DNA from 2 places in the Dactylosporangium sp. NPDC051087 genome. Region 2 is predicted to be linked to the other one. Evidence: riboswitches for the same ligand, from Rfam matches in the RefSeq annotation. Region 2 holds a riboswitch; the other holds the start of a gene.
The links. Region 2 has a riboswitch for glycine ahead of gcvT (glycine cleavage system aminomethyltransferase GcvT). Riboswitches for the same ligand answer to the same signal wherever they lie in the genome.
Positions count from the first base shown of each region.

Region 1: another riboswitch for glycine. It lies ahead of gcvP (aminomethyl-transferring glycine dehydrogenase); the one in region 2 lies ahead of gcvT (glycine cleavage system aminomethyltransferase GcvT).

Region 1 is NZ_JBVJIJ010000008.1:163,326-166,731, reverse strand. It holds gene gcvP (aminomethyl-transferring glycine dehydrogenase) at 1-2,143, opposite strand, end outside; glycine riboswitch at 2,217-2,311, opposite strand; gene ACZ6TV_RS17230 (hypothetical protein) at 2,409-3,406, opposite strand, start outside.
Region 2 is NZ_JBVJIJ010000026.1:66,187-69,592, forward strand. It holds gene ACZ6TV_RS40330 (RNA polymerase sigma factor) at 1-1,357, opposite strand, end outside; glycine riboswitch at 1,487-1,580, shown strand; glycine riboswitch at 1,581-1,681, shown strand; gene gcvT (glycine cleavage system aminomethyltransferase GcvT) at 1,734-2,882, shown strand; gene gcvH (glycine cleavage system protein GcvH) at 2,888-3,247, shown strand; gene ACZ6TV_RS40345 (L-serine ammonia-lyase) at 3,253-3,406, shown strand, end outside.

The DNA of each region.
Region 1 (3,406 bases), on a different contig from region 2:
GCGCCAGGTGGGCGCGGACCGCGACCGGGCCGACGCCGGGGCCGCCACCGCCGTGCGGGATGCAGAAGGTCTTGTGCAGGTTCAGGTGCGACACGTCCGCCCCGAACTGGCCCGGCTTCGCGTAGCCGAGCAGGGCGTTGAGGTTCGCGCCGTCGACGTACACCTGGCCGCCGGCCTCGTGGACCTTGGCGCACAGGTCGGAGATGCCGGTCTCGTACACGCCGTGCGTCGACGGATACGTCACCATGATCGCGGCGAGCCGGTCCCGGTGCAGCTCGATCTTCGCCTCGAGGTCGCCGAGGTCGACGTTGCCCAGCTCGTCGCAGGCCACGACCGCGACCCGCATGCCCGCCATGACGGCGCTGGCGGCGTTCGTCCCGTGGGCGCTGGACGGGATCAGGCACATGTCGCGCTGCGTGTCGCCCCGCGAGTGGTGGTAGGCGCGGATCGCGAGCAGACCCGCCAGCTCACCCTGCGACCCCGCGTTCGGCTGCAGCGACACGGCGTCGTAGCCGGTCACCTCCGCCAGCCACCGCTCCAGGTCGCCGATCAGCTGCCGGTACCCCTGGGTCTGCGCCGCCGGCGCGAACGGGTGCACGTTGGCGAACTCGGGCCAGGTGATCGGCTCCATCTCGGCCGTCGCGTTGAGCTTCATCGTGCACGAGCCGAGCGGGATCATGCCCCGGTCCAGGGCGTAGTCCATGTCGGAGAGGCGCTTGAGATACCGCAGCATCGCCGTCTCCGACCGGTGCGAGCTGAACACCGGGTGGCTCAGGTAGTCACCGGCCCGCCGCAGCCGCGCGGGGACCGCGTCCGCGGTGTCCAGCGCCGTGACGTCGACGTGCTCCAGCCCGAACGCGGTGAGGACGTCACGCAGGTGGCCGAACGTGGTCGTCTCGTCGCACGCGATCCCGACCCGGTCGTCGTCCACGTGCCGCAGGTTGATCCCGCGCTCCGCGGCCTTCTGCGTGATCTCCCGCGCCCGGCCCGGCACCACCGCCGTCACGGTGTCGAAGAACGCCTCGTGCTCAGTCGTGACACCGCCCGCGCGCAGGCCCGCGGCGAGCCGGACCGCCATGTCGTGGGTCCGCGACGCGATCTCCCGCAGCCCGTCCGGGCCGTGGTACACCGCGTACATGCTGGCCGTCACGGCGAGGAGCACCTGCGCGGTGCAGATGTTGCTGGTCGCCTTCTCCCGGCGGATGTGCTGCTCACGGGTCTGCAGGGCCAGCCGATACGCCGGGGCGCCGTCCGCGTCCTTCGACACGCCGACGAGCCGGCCCGGCAGGGTGCGCTCCAGGCCCTTGCGAACCGACATGTAGCCGGCGTGCGGCCCGCCGAAGCCCATCGGCACCCCGAACCGCTGCGCGCTGCCGACGGCGACGTCCGCACCGACCGCGCCGGGCTCACGCAGCAGGCACAGGGCCAGCAGGTCCGCGGCGAAGGTGACGATCGCGCCCTTCTCGTGCGCCGCCGCCGTCAGCGCCTCGAGGTCACGCACGGCGCCGGAGGCACCCGGGTACTGCAGGTGCAGGCCGAAGAACTCCTCCGGCAGCCGGTCCTCGTCGACGTCGACGGTCAGCACGGTGATGTTCAGCGGCTCGGCGCGGGTCCGGATGACGGCGAGGGTCTGCGGGAGGACGTCCTTGTCGACGACGTACACGTCGGCCTTGACCTTCGACGAGCGCCTCGCCAGGGTCATCGCCTCGGCCGCGGCGGTCGCCTCGTCGAGCAGCGACGCGCCCGCGACGGGCAGGCCCGTCAGGTCGGTGATCACCGTCTGGAAGTTCAGCAGCGCCTCGAGACGCCCCTGGCTGATCTCCGGCTGGTACGGCGTGTACGCCGTGTACCACGACGGGTCCTCCAGCACGTTGCGCACGATGACCGGCGGCGTGTGCGTGCCGTAGTAGCCGAGGCCGATCATGCTGACCAGGGTCCGGTTGGCCGCCGCGAGAGCGCGCAGCTCCCCCAGCACCTCGGCCTCGGACGCCGCCAGCGGAAGATCGAGCGGCTGGTGCCAGCGGATCGAGCCGGGGATCGCGGCGGTCATCAGCGCCTCGACGGACTCATATCCGACGGTCTTGAGCATCTCGGACTGATCGTCCGGCGACGGCCCGATGTGCCGGCTGGCGAAACTGGTCATTGGCCACACTCTTTCGGATCCGGGGTCGGGGGTGCGCGTCCCTCCCCCTCTGTCGTGTGGCCTCCAGAGGTGCCAACCCGTCGCGGTCCTTCTGCCTGAGAGGTTCCGGGGAGGATTTGCCCCTTCGGCGTCGCCTTACGTTCAGACGATCTCTCCCGCGCGGGTATTGCCGGCGTTGCCTAATCTACCGGTTCTTCGACTATGGTCACGCGCCCGTGGTCCACACCACACGCGCCAGGGCGTCCTAGGAAGCTAGGTCCATGACTCAGGGGCGGCAGCGGGCGGAGTTCGGATCCACCATCAGCAGGGAGCTGTCCACGGCCTCGAAGTCCTTGCCGGACAGGGACTTCAACGCGTTCAGCTGGTCGTTGCTCCACTTGTCGTCCTGGGTCCCCGAGAAGAACCACGGCGAGCCGTTGTCGGCCAGGATCGCGCCGTACTGCTTGAGCGCCTGCGCCACCGTCCGGGCCTGGGGAGGGAACTTGGAGATGTCGACGGACGCCTTCAGGCGGAAGCGGGCCCCCATCGGCGGCAGCGCGGCGTCGCCGGACGAGGACGCCGCGTGGCGGGCGGGCCAGATGTAGGCGTTCTTCGTGCGCGGCGCCGTGAAGCGGATCGCGTGGCCGATCTTCCCCGCGCCGGCCTCGTCGGCGCGGGCCAGCCCGGCGAGGATCGACAGGCCCGCCGCGTCGGCGGAGGTCCAGCCGGCCTTGCGCAGGTCGTTGCGGCGCAGGTCGTAGACGGCGCCGGAGCCCGCCTTCCAGGAGCCGTCCGCGTTGGGGTGCGCGTCGAAGAGCTCGTAGGACTTGCACGCGGCCGTGTCGTGGACGATGACGTGCCGGTCGCCGTCGGCGTTCGCGCCGCCCTCGATGCGGGCGCTGCGCGGGATCGGGTAGGGACCTTTGTCGCTCTCGTCGGCGTAGTCGAAGCCGACCTTCACGCCGGCCTGCCCGGCGCCGACGGTCGTGATCGGGATGCCGAACGGCGCGCCGTCGATCAGGCCCGCGCCGAAGTCGGGGTGCGCCTTCGCCGACGCCCCGATGCTCGCCACCCACGCCGCCGAGTCCCGGTGCACCGGCAGCTTCGACACGTCGGCCCGCCACACGTTGTCGGCGGGGAAGACCGTGCACGGGCCCTTCGCCGAGGCGGACGGGCTCACGGACCCCAGCCCCCCGGCGCCGTCGGGCGCGGCCGTCTGCGACACCTCGGACGCGGCCGCCGCGGGCGCCGCCTTGGGCTCCTTCGACGAGCCGCACCCGGCCA
Region 2 (3,406 bases):
CGAGGACCCGGCCGCGGGCGGGGTCCGCGACGACCGGCCCGGGCCAGAACGCGAACCTCGCCGGGTTCCGCGCCTCGTAGTCGCGTTCGGCCTGGTTGCGGGTGATCAGCTCGACCGGGGGCTGCGAGGCGTCGACGGTGACCGGGCCGCTCGACGTGAGGTCGATGCCGTCGGAGGCGTCGAGGTCCCTCGTGGCGGCGCCGCTGTTGGAGATGAAGCCGAACGGGTCCTTGAGCGTGGTGTCGTCGAAGATCCAGATCGAGCGGTCGCCGTAGCGGGTGCTCTGGCCGTTGTCCCGGCCCGCCACGCGCTGCTGCTGCCGTACCGCACCCGTCACCGTCACCTCGGCCACGCCGGGCACCGCCGGTACCGACGCGAAGAACGGCGGCCCGGAAGCCGGCGGCGGCACCGCGGAGCCGGACGGGGACGGCGGCGGCAGCGACGGCGCCGGGACCTGGGCCGTCGCCGGGGGAGCCGCCGCCGGAGGACCCTGCGGCGCCGGAGCGGGCCACTGCCACACGGCCACGCCGATCGCGAGCGCCAGGGCCGTCACCCCGCCCGCGACCGCGGCCAGCACCGTGGACCCCGCCGTCCTGGACGGCGGCGGGACGAGCAGCGGCAGGCCGGCGAGGAGCCCCTCCGCCGCGGCGAGCCGGCGCGACCGCTCCGTGCACTGTGGACAGTCGCGGACGTGCCGGGCGATCCGCTTGCGCCACAACGGATCCGGCTCGCCGTCCCAGCCCTTCGTCTGGTCCCGCAGCACTGCACAGCCCGGCGCGGCGTCCAGGGCGCGGACCACCGACCGGGCCACGTCCAGCTGCTCCCGCATCCGCTGCACCCGCACCCCGGCGTGCGCGACCGGCTGGTCGAGCGCCGCGGCCACCTCGGCGCGGGTCAGATGACCGCTCGCCTCCAGCCACCACAGCGACAGCACCGTGCGGTGCGACGCGTCCAGCCACCGGGCCGCCTCCGCGATCTCCCGCTGCTCGCCGTCCAGGACCTGCCGCAGCACGGCGAGCCCCACGAAGTCCGCCGACGGGTCCTCCCGCTCGGCGTCCCGCGGGTCGTCGCCGCGGGTCAGCCGCGCCCGGCGGGCCTCGGCGCGGGCGTCGGCGAGCTGCCGCAGCGCGATCGTCACCACCCACGACCGGAAGCGCTCCGCCTGCCGGACCCCGCCGACGCCCGTCACGACCCGCACCATCGCGTCCTGGACGATGTCGTCGACGTCGAGGTCCCGGTCGGCGCCCCGGCCGACGACGGAGTAGACCAGCGGCAGGTACCGCGTGGCGAGCGCCTCCACGGCGGCCCGGTCACCGTCGCGGGCCGCCGCCACGAGGACCTCGTCGGACTGTGCCACGCTCGCTCCCGCCTGTTCGCCCATCTTCCAGCAGACGCCGTCCGGTCCCGTGTCATAACACTTTTCCGGGCTTGACGGGGCGGGGTGGCGGGTCTTACGGTCCAGATCACAACCGCATATCGCGCTGCACGACCCGCGACGGGAGAGCCCTCGGTCAGTCCGAGGCGCCGAAGGAGCAACGTTCTCCCCAGAATCTCTCAGGCATCGGTACCGCCGCGGTCAGGCGACTCTGGAAAGTCAGGACGACAGCTGTCCTGCACCCACGGTGCAAACCGCCCGTCCCGGGCGGCGAAGCTCTCAGGTTCCGATGACAGAGCGGGGAGGTCACCCAGCAGGGGTGCCGTCCGCGACGGCATCCGGACCCAGGGAGCCTCTCGTGACACCGCTGTTCGACGTGCACCGCGATCTGGGCGCCACGTTCACCGACTTCGCCGGCCGGCGCATGCCGCTGCGCTACCAGAGCTCGGGCGAGCTCGCCGAGCACCACGCGGTCCGCCGCACCGCAGGCCTGTTCGACCTGTCGCACATGGGGCAGCTCGAGGTCACCGGCGCGGAGGCGGGCAGCTTCCTCGACCACGCCCTGGTCGGGCGGCTGTCGGCGGTGGAGGTGGGGCGCGCGCGATACACGATGCTCTGCCACGACACCGGCGGCGTCCTCGACGACCTGGTCGTCCACCGCCTGGCGGAGCGCCGCTACCTGATCGTCGCGAACGCCGCGAACACCGCCGTGGTCCTCGCCATGCTGCGCGAGCACGCCGACGGCTTCCACGCCACGGTCCGCGACATGTCGGCCGACCGGGCGCTCATCGCCGTCCAGGGCCCGTCGGCGGCGTCGATGGTCGGCCCGGGCCCGCTGCGGTACTACGCCGTCAAACCCTTCGAGGTCGCCGGGCGGGACGTGCTGCTGGCCCGGATGGGGTACACGGGCGAGGACGGCTTCGAGATCTCCTGCCGCGCCGGGGACGCCACCTTCGTGTGGCTGGCGCTGCTCGGGCGCGGGCCCGTGCCGGCGGGGCTGGCCTGCCGCGACACGCTGCGCCTCGAGGCCGGGATGCCCCTGTACGGGCACGAGCTGTCCGTCCGGCGCACCCCGGCGGCGGCCGGGCTGGGACGGGTCGTCGACCTCACGAAACGGGACTTCGTCGGCGCCGCCGCGCTGCGCCGCCTGCACGCGACGGGCCACGCGCCGGGCTGCGGCCGCGGCCCGGATCTTTCGGATGACGCCGGCTGCGTCCCGGATGACGGCGCCGGCTGCGTTCCGGGCTGCGGTCAGGTGCTGGTGGGGCTCGTCACCGGCACCCGCCGGGCGCCGCGCGCCGGCTACGCGGTGCTCGACCCCGCGACCGGCGCCCCGGCCGGGACCGTCACCAGCGGCGCGCTGTCACCGACGCTCGGCCATCCCGTCGCGATGGCCTACGTGCCCGCCGGCCTGTCCGCGCCCGGGACCCCGCTCACCGTCGACGTCCGCGGCGAGCACGTCCCCGCCACGGTCGTGCCGCTGCCCTTCCACTCCTCGCAGAAATGAGCGCCATGTCCGCGATCCCGCCGCACCTGCGCTACACCCGCGACCACGAATGGCTGCACGACGGCCGGGTGGGCATCACGGCGTACGCCGCCGCCGCGCTCGGCGACATCGTCTACGTGCAGCTGCCGGAGGTCGGGGCGACCGTCACCGCCGGCACGCCCTGCGGCGAGATCGAGTCGACCAAGTCCGTCAGCGACCTCGTCGCCCCCGCCGGCGGTGTCGTCGTCTCGGTCAACCCCGCGCTGGCCGGCGAACCGGGGCTGGTCAACGACGACCCGTACGGGCGTGGCTGGCTCTTCGAGCTCGACCTCACCGGCGCGCCCGACCTCCTCGACGCCGCCGCCTACGCCGACCTGGTCGGGTGAGCGGGGTGGCCGCGGCGACGCTGAGCGTGTTCGACCTGTACTCCGTCGGCATCGGCCCCTCGTCGTCGCACACCGTCGGCCCGATGCGCGCCGCCCGCCGCTTCGCGACAGCGCTCACCGGCCCGGTCGGCCGGGTGCGGGCGGAGCTGTTCGGCTCGC